Regions from separate parts of the Paenibacillus sp. NPDC057886 genome, predicted to be linked through region 2. Evidence: riboswitches for the same ligand, from Rfam matches in the RefSeq annotation. Region 2 holds a riboswitch; each other region holds the start of a gene.
What was found. A riboswitch is a leader RNA that binds a small molecule or an ion and turns the genes downstream of it on or off. The one in region 2 is predicted to bind cyclic di-AMP.
Positions count from the first base shown of each region.

Region 1: another riboswitch for cyclic di-AMP. It lies ahead of ACFVQB_RS13145 (HAD family hydrolase); the one in region 2 lies ahead of ACFVQB_RS01120 (C40 family peptidase).
Region 3: another riboswitch for cyclic di-AMP. It lies ahead of ACFVQB_RS33200 (3D domain-containing protein); the one in region 2 lies ahead of ACFVQB_RS01120 (C40 family peptidase).
Region 4: another riboswitch for cyclic di-AMP. It lies ahead of ACFVQB_RS33830 (C40 family peptidase); the one in region 2 lies ahead of ACFVQB_RS01120 (C40 family peptidase).

Region 1 is NZ_JBHVMZ010000003.1:560,693-564,906, reverse strand. It holds gene ACFVQB_RS13155 (Nramp family divalent metal transporter) at 1-992, shown strand, start outside; gene ACFVQB_RS13150 (HAD family hydrolase) at 1,110-1,802, opposite strand; gene ACFVQB_RS13145 (HAD family hydrolase) at 1,967-2,365, opposite strand; cyclic di-AMP (ydaO/yuaA leader) riboswitch at 2,483-2,658, opposite strand; partial or broken gene ACFVQB_RS13140 (glutathione peroxidase) at 3,011-3,337, shown strand; gene ACFVQB_RS34545 (hypothetical protein) at 3,418-3,516, opposite strand; tRNA gene ACFVQB_RS13135 (tRNA-Leu) at 3,652-3,734, opposite strand; gene ACFVQB_RS13130 (urease accessory protein UreF) at 4,156-4,214, shown strand, end outside.
Region 2 is NZ_JBHVMZ010000001.1:225,609-229,822, reverse strand. It holds gene ACFVQB_RS01135 (X2-like carbohydrate binding domain-containing protein) at 1-326, opposite strand, end outside; tRNA gene ACFVQB_RS01130 (tRNA-Leu) at 657-740, opposite strand; gene pelA (pectate lyase) at 1,006-1,965, opposite strand; cyclic di-AMP (ydaO/yuaA leader) riboswitch at 2,378-2,509, shown strand; gene ACFVQB_RS01120 (C40 family peptidase) at 2,515-2,979, shown strand; gene ACFVQB_RS01115 (carboxymuconolactone decarboxylase family protein) at 3,086-3,415, opposite strand; gene ACFVQB_RS01110 (hypothetical protein) at 3,533-3,751, opposite strand; gene ACFVQB_RS01105 (hypothetical protein) at 3,875-4,204, opposite strand.
Region 3 is NZ_JBHVMZ010000017.1:42,415-46,628, reverse strand. It holds gene ACFVQB_RS33215 (PspA/IM30 family protein) at 1-31, opposite strand, end outside; gene lpdD (prenylated flavin chaperone LpdD) at 161-505, opposite strand; gene ACFVQB_RS33205 (polysaccharide deacetylase family protein) at 660-1,448, shown strand; gene ACFVQB_RS33200 (3D domain-containing protein) at 1,580-2,248, opposite strand; cyclic di-AMP (ydaO/yuaA leader) riboswitch at 2,251-2,447, opposite strand; gene ACFVQB_RS33195 (amino acid ABC transporter ATP-binding protein) at 2,732-3,454, opposite strand; gene ACFVQB_RS33190 (ABC transporter substrate-binding protein/permease) at 3,441-4,214, opposite strand, start outside.
Region 4 is NZ_JBHVMZ010000019.1:28,223-32,436, reverse strand. It holds gene ACFVQB_RS33840 (c-type cytochrome) at 1-327, opposite strand, end outside; gene ACFVQB_RS33835 (GNAT family N-acetyltransferase) at 478-972, opposite strand; gene ACFVQB_RS33830 (C40 family peptidase) at 1,364-1,834, opposite strand; cyclic di-AMP (ydaO/yuaA leader) riboswitch at 1,838-1,975, opposite strand; gene ACFVQB_RS33825 (hypothetical protein) at 2,228-3,070, opposite strand; gene ACFVQB_RS33820 (M1 family metallopeptidase) at 3,085-4,214, opposite strand, start outside.

The DNA of each region.
Region 1 (4,214 bases), on a different contig from region 2:
TGTTATGGATCTTGTGTGAGCTTGCGATTGCAGCCACCGACCTTGCCGAGGTTATTGGTTCAGCCATCGCGCTCAAGCTGCTGTTTAACATTCCCATGTTATACGGCGTCATTATTACCGCTGTCGATGTACTGGTCATTCTTTTGCTTCAAAATAAAGGCTTCCGAGCATTGGAATCCCTCGTCATTGTGCTGATGGCTACCATCGCGCTCTGCTTCGGGATTGACCTGTTTCTCGCTAAACCGGATATGGGCGGCATCATGCATGGTTTTGTACCCAGTGCCGAGATTTTGCAAAATCCAGCCATGCTCTACATCGCCATCGGAATTATTGGCGCAACCGTGATGCCCCATAATCTGTATCTGCATTCTTCCATCGTGCAGACCCGTCAGATTGAACAGACGCCCAAAGGGAAAAAAGAAGCGATTCTGTATTCCACCATGGATTCAACTATCGCATTAACACTGGCCCTTTTCATCAATGCTGCCATTCTGATTGTGTCTGCTGCCGTGTTCCATAGTGCGGGTATGACCCAGGTCGCGGAAATTACAGATGCTTACCATCTGCTGACACCTTTGCTAGGAACCACCATCGCCAGCATCCTGTTCGGTGTAGCCCTGCTGGCTTCAGGCCAGAACTCAACACTCACCGGCACGCTGTCCGGACAGATTGTAATGGAAGGCTTCCTCAACATTCGTATTCCGGCTTGGCTTCGTCGACTGGTAACACGTCTGATTGCAATCATCCCGGCCGTCATCGTAACAGCCATTGCTGGAGAGCACGGAACAGAGGAACTGCTGATTCTGAGCCAGGTTGTGCTGTCGCTGCAGCTCCCCTTTGCCGTCATTCCGCTGGTCATGTTTACGAGTGACAAAAAAAGCATGGGGGCTTTTGCCAACAAGCTGTGGCTCAAAATCATTTCCTGGATCATTGCCGGAGTTATCGTTGTCCTGAATGTGTATCTGATTATCCAGACCATTCTGTTGTTCTAGGTTAAAAGGAAATACGCGGTATTTTGTCTAACTCAAAAAGGCTGATCAACTCAAGTCATGTATCCCTTGAGACGATCAGCCTTTTATATGTTTGAGCAGTTAAATACTGCATTTCATTTAGTTGTCCGAATTTTGAGTTACCATTAACAAGGGAAGGAGTTCCTCCAGTGATTCAATCGTCCAGTCCGGACGCTCTGCATCCGCAAGCTCCGGCTGGAACCTGCCATAACCCTGCAAAATCCGGATCGTGTGCATACCCAGCTTCTTAGCCGGAATAATATCATTATCAATCCGGTCGCCGATCATGACCGCTTCCTCGGGTTTACATCCCGCTTGTTTCAACGCTACAGCATACAATTCAGGATCAGGCTTGGACACTCCTTCTTCAGCCGAACAGGCCAGTACATCCACATACTTGCGCAAGCCGTAGCTATTCAGCCGATTTTCCGTCCCCGGGCTCTGATTGGCAATGATACCAATCTTATAGTGCTGCGACAACGTCTGGAGAACGGCGTCGGCTGAGGCGAAGGGGCGCTCAAGCTCTTTGCGGAACTTCAACTTCTTCTGTATCTGTTCTCGGTGCTCCTCATCGCTGATAAGGGTACGAATAGCCAACTTCATCGGCCATTGCTCGTAATTTCGGTAGGAGGCAGCAAATATATCTCGCACCGTCTGCATCTCCACCTGATAACCAAGCGCACAAGCTTCACGAACGAACTGACCGATAATATCATCCACCGGCTCCCATTCGTCCACAAGCGTATCCCCCACATCAAAGAACAACCATTGTATTCCACGTACATCCGGCACGCCTATTCCTCCTCGTTAGCCACAGGAAATTCATATCCCCATTTCCCAAACCATAAAAAAGAAGACCCACCATCATGCATGAGTCTCCTCAAGATTCCGTTTATTTATGATTTCAATTATAACAGGCAGCTGACACTGGATCAATCACAGGAATAGTACTGCCACTAGCCATTAAGCAGAAACCCAACTTCCCCATTCAAGGAATATACAATACGGTCTGCTCCCATTCCCCGATAAATCCCTTTGGGATGGCTTTGTTCTGTAATGACACACAGGGACTTGGATGTCCAGGAGCGGCAGATCTGCAAATATCGACAGGTCAGGTTTAGGCTATTTTCAAAAATAAAAACATTGCCTACACTGCCTTGTGGCAAAAACCATTTCTGAGCTGCAGCCGTGTTCATGCGAATGACATGCTCCACACCGATTCTCCGGAGCCTGCGCTCTTCCCCTGCACTGTTGGTCAGAACGGCAAACGGCATTTTTTTGTACATCAGCAATTTGATAAATTTACGTCCTGCTTCATTTGGAGCAGTCACTAAGATCATCTCTTTATCCATCATTCGTTCCTCCCTTGGCGTGAAAAGACAACAAAAAAGAAGCGTGGGGGACCAAGGCCTCCCGGACGCTTCTTCAATAATCCATAGCAAAAAGACACTATGAACCAGCGTACGGCTTGTTGCCTCTCCCTTTAACGCTTACGAGGTTAGCTGACGGATTCGGGCGCGAGAGTCGCCCTATTTCCGGCTGTCACCGGAAAATTCACCCCATGGATGCCTACTGTCCTGGACAGTTCATCCTGTTGGTTCCCCCGTTTCCCACCCATGAATGAATGGAAACTCAGCGATTAAAACATCGTTCCTTTATGTTCATTAATCAGAGCGATATTATCGTTTGTTTCGTTTTTCATGTAAAATTTAATTTGAATTGGAATTACGATATGAATCATACACCCGTGCCATATTGGTGTAAAGTCTGCGCAGATCACCGAATCGACGGATTTTTGCCATTTCACATCAATAATAGCGCTTACAACGCATCCATTCTCTACCCATCTCATCAAAGCTCTCTAATTCTCTCTTTAGCGAAATTCAGGTAGCAAATCAGTCACAGATCATACATGACAGCTTCAAATTGAGTTAAAAAAGCAATATTAATTTTGCAATATTTAATTGTAATCAATATAATAAAAGATAGAAGAATATGAAATGGAGGAGATTTTCATGTCAGTCTACGACTACAAAGTAAACACCCTTCGCGGTCAGGAAGTTGAAATGTCCAACTATCGTGACAAAGTACTGCTTATCGTGAATACAGCAAGCCAATGCGGCCTCACACCTCAATTCAAAGGTCTGCAAGAACTTCAGGACAAGTTTAAAGACTCTCCATTTGAAGTTCTTGGTTTTCCAAGCAACCAGTTTGCACAGGAAAAGGGCTCTTCTGACGATATTGCCGAGTTCTGTCAGATGAACTATGGTGTCAGCTTCCCGATGTTTGAGAAGATCGATGTGAATGGTTCAAGCGCTCACCCTCTATTCCAGCACCTTACCAAAGAAGCACCAGGCGTACTCGGCTCCAAAGCCATCAAATGGAACTTCACCAAATTCCTTGTGGATCAGAACGGACGTGTTCTGAAACGGTATGCTCCCAAAACAACACCTGATAAAATTGAAGCGGACATCAAAGAATTGCTTAAATAACAAGCAAAGGCCATCCGACCCCGGCAGACAAAATGAACATGCAACCGGGGTAAACGGATGACCTTTTTTTGTCCGACTCATTTAAACTGTAAAAAAAAGCAAAGAAGAAGCTCCCCGTATGGGAAGCTTCTTCTTAATCGTTCTTATGATGCGGTCGAGAGGACTCGAACCTCCACGGGTATACACCCACTACCCCCTCAAGATAGCGTGTCTGCCATTCCACCACGACCGCATGTCGTAAATAATCGGCAACAGAATTGATTATACCCGGTTCATGTTTAAAAGTAAAGCATTTTTCTTCATATCATTTTAACTGCGCTTTTCCCACCATAAATCGTATAATCTCGTCATTTTCTCCTACGAAGTGCATATGATTAATTTTGATCTCATTTTTTATACCCGATTAGGCTGATCACTCTACTTTATTTGTATTACCATCCTTCACATCTCTTTAGAATAATATAACTTATAAAGTTATATAAAATAACATTAAATAGTTTTACCATTTAAAATCCAAGAAACCATTGACAAAAAGCGGATATTTATGTGAATATATATATCATATAATTCGGATTTACAAACATAAAACGAATCAAAAAGGAGTATAAATGTTATTTAACATAACATTTAACGAACGTAGGAGGCGAAAGATTGTGAACCGTGGGAATAAGCTGCTCGATTATGTCAAACTGCTTGATTCCTCTATCCAGGT
Region 2 (4,214 bases):
TAAAGAACAGTACTCGGAATAGGACGGCCGTATTCATCTTCGTCACCGTTCCAGCCAGCATCAATATTAATGTATTCATATCCATGGGCTTGCAGCTTCTCGCGCATGGCATCCGATTGCTTCTTAATACTCTCTGCCGATGTCCAGTTACCCGCCCCGTCATATACCTGCATGCTGTAACTGCTCCAGCCCATATACGGCTTTTGGGCCAGACTCTTATCTGCTGCTTGTGCCACATTGCCTGTCGTTCCCATAATTCCGAACTGCACTACTGCAATCATGAACACCATAAAATACATTGCCATCCTTTTTCCGATTCGTTTCAAATTATCCCTACCCCCTCTGAATTTGGTCATTCAAATTCCTGTTGATAGCGCTTCCATACGAGAAAAGAATAGTGGATGCACGATTCCCAGGATAGGTACAATTCCGTATTTTACGTACAATTAACCTGAAATAAAGGGGCAAACCGCCGCAAAACAAACATATTTCCAGTAATGGATAAATAAACAAAGATAAACCTCTTCTCTGCTCAAGTTGAAGGAATGGGTTGTGAAGAATCAGGATGAGCGAATATCAAAATCCGAAAACAAATAAAAAAGGTTCCTAGCGTGGCAGTAATGCCATTCTAGGAACCTTTTTATTGTTACATATGATGCGGTCGAGAGGACTCGAACCTCCACGGGGGTTAGCCCACACGGACCTGAACCGTGCGCGTCTGCCAATTCCGCCACGACCGCATATGTTGTATCTCCGAGAAATTATAACGCGGCGACAAAAATTAATATATCATGTTCAGGTAATTAGTGTCAACAAAAAATATATAATTTCGTATTCAATGTCTAATGCTGTATTCATCCAACATTCCATTCACAGCAGAAAACCAAGGCCAACACAGTTAAAAAGCGTGTATTAGCCATGGTTTTGTTTCGAGTTTAAGCATAACTCAAGTTATTGTATATGGGTCTGATCGAATCTGAATCTGAAGAAGAAGCTTTTAAAAAATTATATCTTGGACGGCCAGTTGCCGTACCAAGCATACCCGCCTCTTCTTTCCTTATCGATATCGCTGAGTTTGTATTTCACAACCCCATCACGTCCTACGAAGATCGGTTTATCTGTTCCAATTTCGTAAAAACGTGCCCAAATTGGCGCTGCACCTGAATCAGCTATGAGTTTGCTATCCCCGTCTTCTCTGACATACTTGTATCCTGTAATTTTAACTTTGTTGAACCAGGCCTCTGCTCCTTGAATTGAAGCGGTAATTTTCGAATTCGCCGGTCTTGTTTTCAAAAACTTCACAATCGTACTGCTCTCTCCTGCACTTAGAGAAGGCATTTCATAAATCCTTGCTCCAGCAGGTTTAAGGGAGCTGGAATCATGCTGCTGTCCCCATGCAGTCAGTTTACCGTTCGCTACAACCTGTGTATTGAGAATAACCTCTACACCTTTGGCAACTGATTTTTTACTGCGATCTGCAAGAGAACTGTCGATGAATGAGAAATCTCCTTTACGTGCACCTACTTCATCCAGCATGTACATGACATTAATCATGGCATCGTCGTTGAAGGTAATGTGTTTGTGATAGCCCGAGCTCTGGTATACTTGTGGCCACCCTCCATTGGAGTACTGCATATTCAGCAAAAAGTTGATTCCTTTGACGGCAGCAGCAGAGTAGCGTGGATCATTCGTCTTTTTAAATTCCTTGGCTAATCTTCTAATTTCTGAGTATGTAGCTTTGTTATCAATCGTAGATTTGGCCCACTCACCACTTGTTTCTTTGTAATCCTTCTTCCATCCCCCGTCAGGACGTTGATTCTTCAAAATATCTGCGATACTTGCTGTCGTTCCAGAGGCGTCTGCAGCAGATACCTTAGCAACAGGCTGAAATACCATCCCGACAACAGAGAAAACCATTGTACATGCCATAACCAAAGACGCAAACCTTCTTGTTGCCTTCAACATCGTTTAGAACACTCCCCAATTCATTTTCTGCAAACTGTTTTCCTTGTTTCCCTACCCTCCTTATATTTGCTTTTAAACTCAAACTATTTCTTTTCATCCAATAAGTGGATTGTATAAGCAGAATTCTATGCAAAATAATTAATTTTGTCAATATTTGCAACAATATGTAACAAATTCTTTTGCTTAACCTAAAGCTATCGTCTCATCACATGTGAGAAAACCAATAAATTGTCCAATTTTTCTCCATTTGAAACAGTAGTTACTTTTTTGTCATCTATCAGAACCCAACATTCGAGTTATTTCTACATAAAAAGCGATAATTCCGTTAACATTGAGATGATAAGAAGTGTTCAAGATGGGTTTGACATTTTCGCATTTATGCAATATAGTTTCAAAAGGTTACAAAAACTTAATTATTCATTTGCCGAGTTTCATGTTTGAAAACGGGGGAACCATTTTGGGTGAATTATTCTTATACATAGGAAATATAGGGAACCTTCTACCGAACCCTTAGCTAACTCCGTAGGCATCGAAGGGAGAACAAAAATTTTGAAAAAGCTTATCATCTCCATTTTTGGAGCAGCAGTTCTATTTACATCCGGTGCAGCAAGCACAGAGGCAAGCAGTATTAACACCGTCGTTAACAACATGACAGGCATACCTTACAAATGGGGTGGTACTACACTCGCCGGGTTTGATTGCTCTGGATTTATGAGATATATTTTCAACAAATATAGCATTGAATTACCACGCACTTCCCAGCAACAAGCGAAGTCCGGAACTCCGGTATCCAAAGCTAATCTGCGTACGGGTGACCTGGTATTCTTTAATACGATGGGCAATGGTATTTCACATACAGGTGTATATATCGGGGGCGGACAATTCGCTCATGCTTCAAGCAGCAAGGGTGTAAGCATCACCCAATTATCCAATCCTTACTTCAACGATCGTTACGTAACAGCACGCCGGGTAACAGGACAGTTTATGTATAACAAAATGTTGGGCAAAATATAATTTGAACACGAAAAGGCTTCGGTTATAACCGGAGCCTTTTCTTTGTCTACATTGATTTTCTATAGATGCATAAGCATGAAGTCGTCATCAGGCTGCAATAACATTTTTAATGTAAAGCCTTCTGCACTCTCATTGCACCCTGAGACATCGCATGACCTCCACCCACCGCTCCAGCCACAGCAACCGTCTCCATAATCTCCTGATCGGTCGCTCCTTTGGCACGAGCCTCTTCCACATGGTAGAACGTACATACCTCATTGTTTGCAAACAGTCCAATGCCCAGCGCAATCAGCTGTTTGGTCTTCGCATCCATCGCTCCGGCCTGAAAACATTCTCCAGTGAACTCATGATAAGACTTCACCACAGCTGGCAGCACATCGCTTAATTCACCCATCTGATCTTTATAGGCATGTACCTTATCATTCATCAGTGTCATGGTTACCGCACATCCTCTCGGCTGATATGTTACAAGCTCTCACTGTACCTATTTTTTCTCCCGAGAGGTGCAATTATGCCAATACATCCATGGTAAATGAACCTAAAAACGCATGTACTATTCTTCGAGCGTGCTCTTACGTGGTTCGCTGAACAGCTGATACCGATAATTCCGGTCAAGCTTGACCACACGACGATTCTGGCGGCGAATGAGTACCTGCTCCCCATCCCAGGCTACGACAATGCCCGTCACATCATTGGACTGAATTTCGTCCCGTACCACCCTTACCTTTTCACCCGATAAACGCAGTGCATCCAATTCTGCATCACTGATCATATTCATGGCGCCTACTTTCTCCAAAAAATTATTTACAAAAAGAGACCTAAATGATAAGTCATTTAGGTCTCACGTGACTGTATTGGACTGTCATGTCATTCGAAAGTATGTCCCGACTGAAAGTTACCGCTGCGCGTGCTCTTTGCTGTCGTTCTTCTCAAACCAAAAATCAAGCACTTTGGCGGACATCACACGTTCTTCAAGGTACTCCACTTGATGCGGTGTAAATTGTTCTTTCCAAGAGAAGGACAACTCTTCGCACAAGCCTACAATCGTCAGCAATTCTGACCAGGCAACGTAGCGTTTGTACCAGAAAAATTGAGGATGTTCAATCATATAGGGATAAAGGTCATCGAATTCCGTATGTTTACAATCCAGGGCACGCTCAAAATGTACTTTCGATTCCGCCAGCTTATCAATAAAAAATTGTTCTGTTGCCGGTTGGTTACCCATGGTGTTGCCT
Region 3 (4,214 bases), on a different contig from region 2:
TTAAATCGCGCAATCGTTTGAAAATGGACATTATGGTATTCCTCCTAGTCGATAGTTCATCCTTGTATATAATCATACATACGTGGCAATGTACTACTCGTTTCAATTTTAACAAAAAAAATCATAAAAAACGATTTTAGCCTACTTAGCCTAGATGGAACTATTGAATAAGTCGACCGGTTTGGCAAAGTTCTTCATCAAGCAGCTTCTCTGCAGTCTGCACAATCTCATCAATCTGCATCCGCGTAATTGCATCAAAGTGAATCCCCAAAATTACAGTCACTGTTACTTTTAATTGCAGGGCAGCCTTACGTGCGAGTCTTTCACACAGTTCTTGTTCCTTATGCCCTGGAATATGCACCGTAGCCCCACTCACCCGTTCACGGTCCGGATAAAATGTCGCTACTGCCCCAATATGTGATCTTCCTCCAGTTACCATAAATACCTTGTCTTCCCCTGCCTCAATCACCTGTAAACGAACGGAATTTAAGTCGTATGTACTCATCCTGCTCCACCTGTCCTTTTCAATATGTAATATATATGGAGGAATTATGGCTCCGATTTAATGAATCAGCAATGAAACATCTCACATCATGCATAAATACGGAAAGCCCCGGGCATACCAAAGAGAACGCAATTTGGGAAAAGGAGGCACTAACATGCGTATACGCCTCATCATGTTATCCATCATGGTCATTCTTCTGGGAGGAAGTTACGCTCCTGCTCAGTTATGGGCTTCTTCAAGCCCGCAAACCGAACCTGCTTCGAAGTCTGATTCTTCCGAAGAGGAACAGCTGACACTGGGACAGCTCAGGCAGAAATATGCAGATACGTTCAAAACCAATGGCCCCTCAATTAAAAAGGTCGCACTGACTTTTGATGACGTACCTGACCCTCGGTTCACCCCACAGGTGCTGGATATTTTGAAAAAATACAAGGTACGGGCTACGTTTTTCATTGTGGGACATCGCGCTGAGAAACATCCGGATTTGGTGAAACGCATGGTGAAGGAAGGACATATTGTTGGCAATCACAGCTACAATCACCCGGAGTTCAGTAAGCTGTCCATGAATGCATTTCGCAAACAAATCTTACATACCGGGGATATTATTCGTAATCTGGCGGGTTACACACCCAAAATGATTCGTCCACCCTATGGCGATATTAACGAGCAACAGCTGCAATGGGCAGCCAAACAACATTACAGCATTGTGAACTGGAACGTCGATTCCCTGGACTGGAAGGGCCTTTCCAAAGAGGAAGTCAAACAAAACATCCTGTCGGCCGTCAAACCGGGTTCCATTGTTCTGCAGCATGCAGGAGGCGGTGTCGGATCGAAGTTGAGTGGGTCCATCGAGGCGTTGCCTGAAGTCATCGAGGAATTGCGAAACCGCGGGTACGAGCTGGTGACTTTGGACGAAATGCTGGAACTGCCAAAGGGCAAATAGGTTAAGATTCCAGAAGGCGGATATTCAAAAGGGTGTCCTTCAATCACATTATCGTGATTGGAGAACACCCTTTACTGTTTAATTAGATTCAGTTGGAGTCACATATGATGATGTGCAGCTACGCTTTGATTTTATTTCAAGATGTAAAGTTCAACATCCTGAATACCAAATGTGCTCACGGATTGCTTGCTGCCAGGAATAAAGATATCGATCTTGTGACCTTTAATGGCACTGCCCACATCACGAGCCGTAGCGACAAATGCCTGTTTTGGCAGTCCTGGATGTGTATGACCTGTCACCAGTACCTTTGTACCCAATGGAATGATACTTGGGTCCACTGCAATGGTACCCAATTCAAGCGGATTACCAAAGTAGTCCACAGCACCCCATCCTCCATTTTCGGAAGCGTCCGCAGAGTATGCTGTTGCTTTTACGTCAACAGCTTTGCTGTAATCAAACGTTTTTCCCCAGGCTTGAACAACCTTACTATCTGCATTAACGTCAAGACTTGCGGCAGTTACCGTTTTGGCCTCCGTTTTAGCTGCAGCAGCAGAAGCTGTGTTCGTTGTTTTACCAGGAATCGTAACTTTCAAACCACCATAAATGTTGTAAGCTGAAATGTCATTGTTAGCTTTAATAAGAGCGTTAAGTCCAACTCCATATTGTTTGGATAAGGTGTAGAAGGTATCCCCCTCTTTGGCCACATGAACTGAATCAGCATGAGCCGGAACGGCCTGGATGAGCATTGCTGCTGTCAGCAATGCTGTTGCTGTTTTGGCTATACGTTTCTTGTTAATCATGGTCTTCCTCCCTCATTATGCCTGCGAAGTTAGTTGTCGGATTCGGATGGAGGAAACCACCCTATAGGTTCAATTACATTAAGAATTTATGTAGCCCTAATTCACCCCAAGCCGTGTGCAAATGATTCTTCCCCAAGCACACTCTGCATCGTTACATCCCCCACACTCCCAACTCCGGAAGTTTCGGCAGGAACAAATATATCACAATTTTGTAACCAATAGTCGTAGTAAATGTTACCATCTGGCTAAATCACTTCAACATTTATGCTGAATTCAAGCGGCTTTTTCAAAAAATTGTCTATTTGAGCTTATATCTTTGATGACAGAAACGTTACTTTTTATGTAAATCCGTGCGTGTCCTCACATAACAAAACAATCCCTGCCGACGGGTCATCGACAGGGATGTATGAGGGGATGAAATTCTCATCCGCAGTATAGATTTTGTATTTTCATCTTGATCTTCATCCATAATGACTTGATGTATTAGAGCACTTTAGCGAGGAAGTCACGTGTACGTGCATGCTTGGGCTCACCAAACACTTCAGCAGGCGTTCCTTCTTCTACAATAACCCCGCCATCCATAAACAGGATGCGGTCACCCACTTCGCGTGCGAAGCCCATCTCATGCGTTACAATAACCATAGTCATGCCGCCCTCTGCAAGCCGCTTCATGACATCCAGTACTTCACCGACCATTTCAGGGTCCAGTGCTGAAGTAGGCTCGTCAAACAGCATGACATGCGGCTGCATCGCAAGAGCTCTTGCAATGGCTATCCGTTGTTTTTGTCCACCGGACAGCTGATTTGGATAGGCGTCTTTTTTGTCAGACAAGCCAACCGTCTTGAGCAAATCTGCACAGATTTGTTCCGCTTCGTGTGCAGACTGTTTTTTCACTTTAATGGGAGCAATCGTAATGTTCTGCTGCACCGTTTTGTGCGGGAACAGATTGAAATGCTGGAATACCATCCCCATTTTTTCACGAGTCGCATTAATGTTATGTTTGGGGTCAGTGATCGAAACTCCCTCGAAGTCAATCTCACCGGAAGTAGGCTGCTCCAGTAGGTTCAGACAACGTAAAAAGGTACTTTTCCCCGATCCGGACGGACCGATGACCACGACGACCTCGCCTTTGCCAATTGTTACGTTAATGCCCTTGAGCACATCGTTATTTCCATATGATTTGTGTAATTGTCTAACGTCTATCACTTGCACTCAACTTCCTTTCCAGTCGACCCAGCAGCTTGGACAAAATGAACGTCAGCACAAAGTAAATGGCCGCTGCAATCAGGAATGGATTCATTCCTTGGTACGTAATGTTTTTTACTACACTTGCCTGGTACATAATGTCCACCATACCAATAACCGAGATGATGGAGGATTCCTTGATAATGGTCACGAACTCATTACCGATCGCCGGCAACACCGCTTTGAACGCTTGTGGAAGCACAATGAAGCGCATTGCCGCACCTCTACCCATTCCCAGGGAACGAGCTGCTTCCAACTGGCCTCGATCCACACCCTGTATACCAGCGCGGAAAATCTCGGCAAGATAGGCACCACTATTAATGGATAGTGTGATAATCCCCGCCTGAAGCGGCGTAAAATTAATACCAAGTGTCAGTGCAAGTCCATAATAGATAATCATCAACTGAACCAACATCGGTGTACCACGAATAACCTCAACGTAAGCTGTTCCAATCCAACGCAGAATTGAGACGTCATGCAGACGGAACAGACAGATGATCAAACCGATAATTACTCCGAATATTACACCGAGTGCAGACAGTAAGAGAGTGTAACCTACACCTGTTGCATAGAAGCTTTTGTACTGCCAGAACACTTCGAAAATGTTTTGACTTTTGTTCACCTTGTCTGCCATCAACTGGCTTGCTTCGGTAACCAACTGATCGATTTTATTTTCGCTTTTCAGACGTTCCAGCGTTCCGTTCACTGCATTCAGCAATTC
Region 4 (4,214 bases), on a different contig from region 2:
CGCGATTTCTTCATCCTTTAACTTGTCTTTGAACGAAGGCATACCGCCGCTTTTACCTTTGACAATGGTCGTATAAATCTTCTCCACATCGTCCTGGCTACCAATCTTCTGCAGACTAGGGCCCATGCCCCCTTGAAGCTGATCACCGTGGCAGGTAATACAGTTTGCTTTGACTAGTGCCTCAGCCTGTCCTGCATCCATTGTAACTTGTGGCATCGTCGGTTTCGCTTCTTTTGCAACTTCCTCTTTCCCTGGAAGCGTAAACATTAGTACAATAGCTAAAGCGCACGCTGCAAAAAATACCCCGCTCATGATCCATTTGTGCATCCCTTATGTCCCCTCCAGAATGAAAGATCATCTAACTTGAAACTATCCATATCATTATAACGGAACCTGTAGTGACATCATAGCATTTTGTGGTAATTTTTTGAACTAATCACATAACCGGGGACTTTTTAGGGTGATTTCAAGCCCTATTTATTCGCGTGGACCTTCATAGACCATGCAGTAAAAAGGTTTCAAACCGCTAGGCGTCTGTCGTTCATATGTATCCTGTGTAACAAATCCGGCTTTGAAATAGACGCGAATGGCCCGGTCATTCCAGGTCAGAACTTCCAGATCAATTTCGTTTGCAGGGTTCCGACGAATTGCTTCCTGCACAATGGCCGAGACAAAAGCCGTTCCTTGACCATGACCACAGCGTTCAGGGTGCATGCCAAGTCCAATGCGGGTGACGCCTTCAAGTGGGAAGTATTGAGCAAAACCGCAAATCTGATGATCCTCTCCCAGCACTACCGCATATTGTTCCTTCCGTAGATGGGGATCCCCGAATTCGACTTCAAGTGCTTTCATCTGCTCCCAAGGCAGCCAGCTATAAATATTATAAGGCGGGTCATACTGCCAATCGCAGATTAGCTCCGCATGTTTTTCTTGCATGGGCACAACGTGAAACGTCACAGGGGCTTCATCCATACAACTGCACGCTCCTCTCATTGTGAACAAGCTATAATGATTTTGATTTGTCCATATACATATGTCATTCCATATCTAAGCTTGTTTTCACTCTACAAAAGAGGCGTTCATTTGGCAAGCCCCCGTTTTAGAAAAAAAGTGAAACAAAAGTTCCGGTAATTTCGTTTATATTATAGTGGGATGGGTAAAAACATTATAAGAGCACGGACGAAGCAACGAAAAATAGCTCTAAAAAAGTTAAAGTTAGTTTTGATAGCTATCCCGAATACGTTAAAGGAAACGAAGCACAAAAAAACCGCCGGATACATTCCTGCGGAGAATGTACCAGACGGTTCTATTATGCTTCGTTACAGTAGTGTATTGTTACAGCATGACGTTGCTCACCTTGTCCCTAGTCTATGGCCAATGTCTCATATGCGTCCGTGCTCATAATCCGTTTAGCGCCAACATAGCGGTTGGCCCAGTAGCTTTCGCTTAATTCGCTAATTGTAACTCCTTTGGAAGAAGAGGAGTGTGCAAACTTTCCATTCCCTACAAAGATCCCTACGTGCGAGACTCCTTTGCCCGTTGTATTGAAGAATACCAGATCACCTGGTCTCATTTCCATACGGGAAACCGAATCGCCCATGTCGAATTGTGAACTCGATTGGCGAGCCAGATCAATGCCCAGCTTGTCGAATACATAACTTGTGAACCCAGAGCAGTCAAAGCCGTTAAGCGTTGTTCCTCCGCTTTTGTATGTAGTTCCCATTGCTGAATCAATGACTTGGTCCATTTTTGAATCTGCGAATGCGCTGCCTGCTCCAAGCGATAATGCGAATGTGAGGCTGAGTACAGCTGCGGTTAATTTCTTCTTAAACAAGAGATATACCCCTTCCAATGCCTGCGAGGTTAGCTTAAGGATTCGGTTGAAGGTCCCCTATGATCCCTCTGTTGCAAGATCAATTCACCCATAACTGGTTCCCCCGCTTCCCAGGTGCTAGGAATTTGGCTATGCTAGTTATGCACCTGCGAAATCAAGAAATGACGTTTAAATTTTAAGTAGTTACAAATATGAAGGTAAAGATTACAAAGTTGTTACTAAAAACTCACTGCGATTATTGTAACAGAGGTATAACACTTTGGCAACGTTTAACAACAAAATTAGCAAAAAAAACCTCGACCTTTGACGGGGGAAGGTCGAGGTTTGCTTGATTAACGGCATTTGATGAATACAACTTTACATAGAGATGGTAACCATTTTTAGCTGTTCATGTTAATCCTTGACCGAGTTGGACTGCCATAACCGGAAATGGGCGCATATTTTCCACAGGCTCAGCAAGCACCGGGCAAGTGGATACGTCTGTTGTAGTATAAGGCCAGTTAAGCCCGTTACTAACCATGAAGTAGAAGTAAAGGCACCAAAGACCAGCAGATGAAGTCCGCCCAGCAGGACAGCAATGCCTATTAGAGTGATGACCTGGCGTATTGCAATCCATAGAGCTTGAAACGTACCACGCGCTCCACCTTCCCCATCAGGAGCCGAGATACCAAACTGCATGTAGAGCAGGACATGATGGATAACCCACCCGTATACAATCCAACCAGCAATATAGGGAATTCCAGGCAAGAGCAGATGGAGGGAATGAAAACCTTCCATAAAGATGGAATAGAGCTTTGGTGCGAGCCAATAAGCCGGTAGCAGTAGCAAAAGGGTGCGAATGGTGTGGAGCAACAGCATCGGTTTCCACAGATTTTTAATGCCACGAATGAAAGGAATGCGCTCTTCCGAATGATTATAATGCTGGAGCGAGTAGAGCAGCCCTGCCTGAATGAGAGGGCTAATCAGCATCCGTATCAGCAGCATAGCCCCTAAAATCCATAAATAGCGATGGACCTCCGGATTCGTTGTCAGGCTGAGTTGGCTCTCCATTTTGAATAAAATCGTACTGAGTTCCCCTGCATCAGGGTCAGGATAACGCAGGAGCAGCGGAACCACAGCGGACTGTACCATTCGATAAAGAAAGTATCCCCATACTAATTGATAGAGAAATAAGAGTGCTGCAATGAACATATGCTGACGGACGAGAAACCAGCCTTCGCGTATTTTTACTTTCACTGTATCCATCCACCTCACCATGACAGACTTCCGAATATGGCTTCTATAATTTTGGTTGCACTCATGCTCCAGCGGGATTTGGTTGGCTCATCCAGTCCGGCTTTCAGAAAATTGTTCATATGATGGTTCTCCAGCACAATCGTGTATAGCGGATCAGTCATAGCCCAGGAAACAGGGGAAGTGTAGGTCAGTTTGTAAGTAATGCGCTCCTCGCTGCCATTCCATTCTTTCGTCATGGTTTTCCCATCTTCGAACATAATTCGAACAGGCACCTTCTTATATTCACTGCCTTTTTTCTGCAATGTAACCGACGACTCGTACAACGTTTGGCCGTCTTTCAGGATAGGGTTGATTGCGATCTTCTCCACTGCAAAGTCAGCCATGCCGTCTCCGTATACATACTGATTAAAATAATCGGTCCAGGATGTACGGGTTACTTGCTCCACTACCTTTTGAAAATCAGACGAAGTAGGGTGTTTGAAACGGTATTTCTTCACGTAGGTCGAGAGAATACGTTCCATTGTTTTTGCACCAACCTGCTGTTCTATCCCGAGTAATACAAGCTTGCCTCGTGTGTATACGTTGGCAGCATATTGATTCTGGGAATCAAACTTCCAGGAGTCCTGTGTTAGTGAAGCTGGAGAAGTAATGAGACCTGATTGTACGGGTAGATTCGGGATAAGTCCGTATTCCTGTTCCATCAGTTTATCTTCTGCATAGGAGGTGAATCCTTCGTCCAGCCAAGCCTCTTCAAATTCATTACTGGCGACCATGCCGTAAAAATACTGATGCCCAATCTCGTGCACAACCGTGCGTTCCAGATCGTAACCAGGAGCAGAATCATCCGCACCGAAGGCGGTGACCAAGGTAGGGTATTCCATTCCCCCTGCGCCATTCCCCGATTTGGGCGGGACAACGATGGACAATGTGGAATACGGATAAGGGCCAAACCACTTGCTATAATTGGATAGTGCTGCTTTGGCGGCGTAGAAATAACGTTCCTTCAGATCCTCATGAGCAGGGTCGAGATACAGCTTGATTCGAACGCCTGGCACATTGGGGGCAGAGAAGGGCTCTTCCGCATAAACAAAATCAGGAGAGGCTGACCAGGCAAAATCATGCACATCATCGGCATAGAACTGAT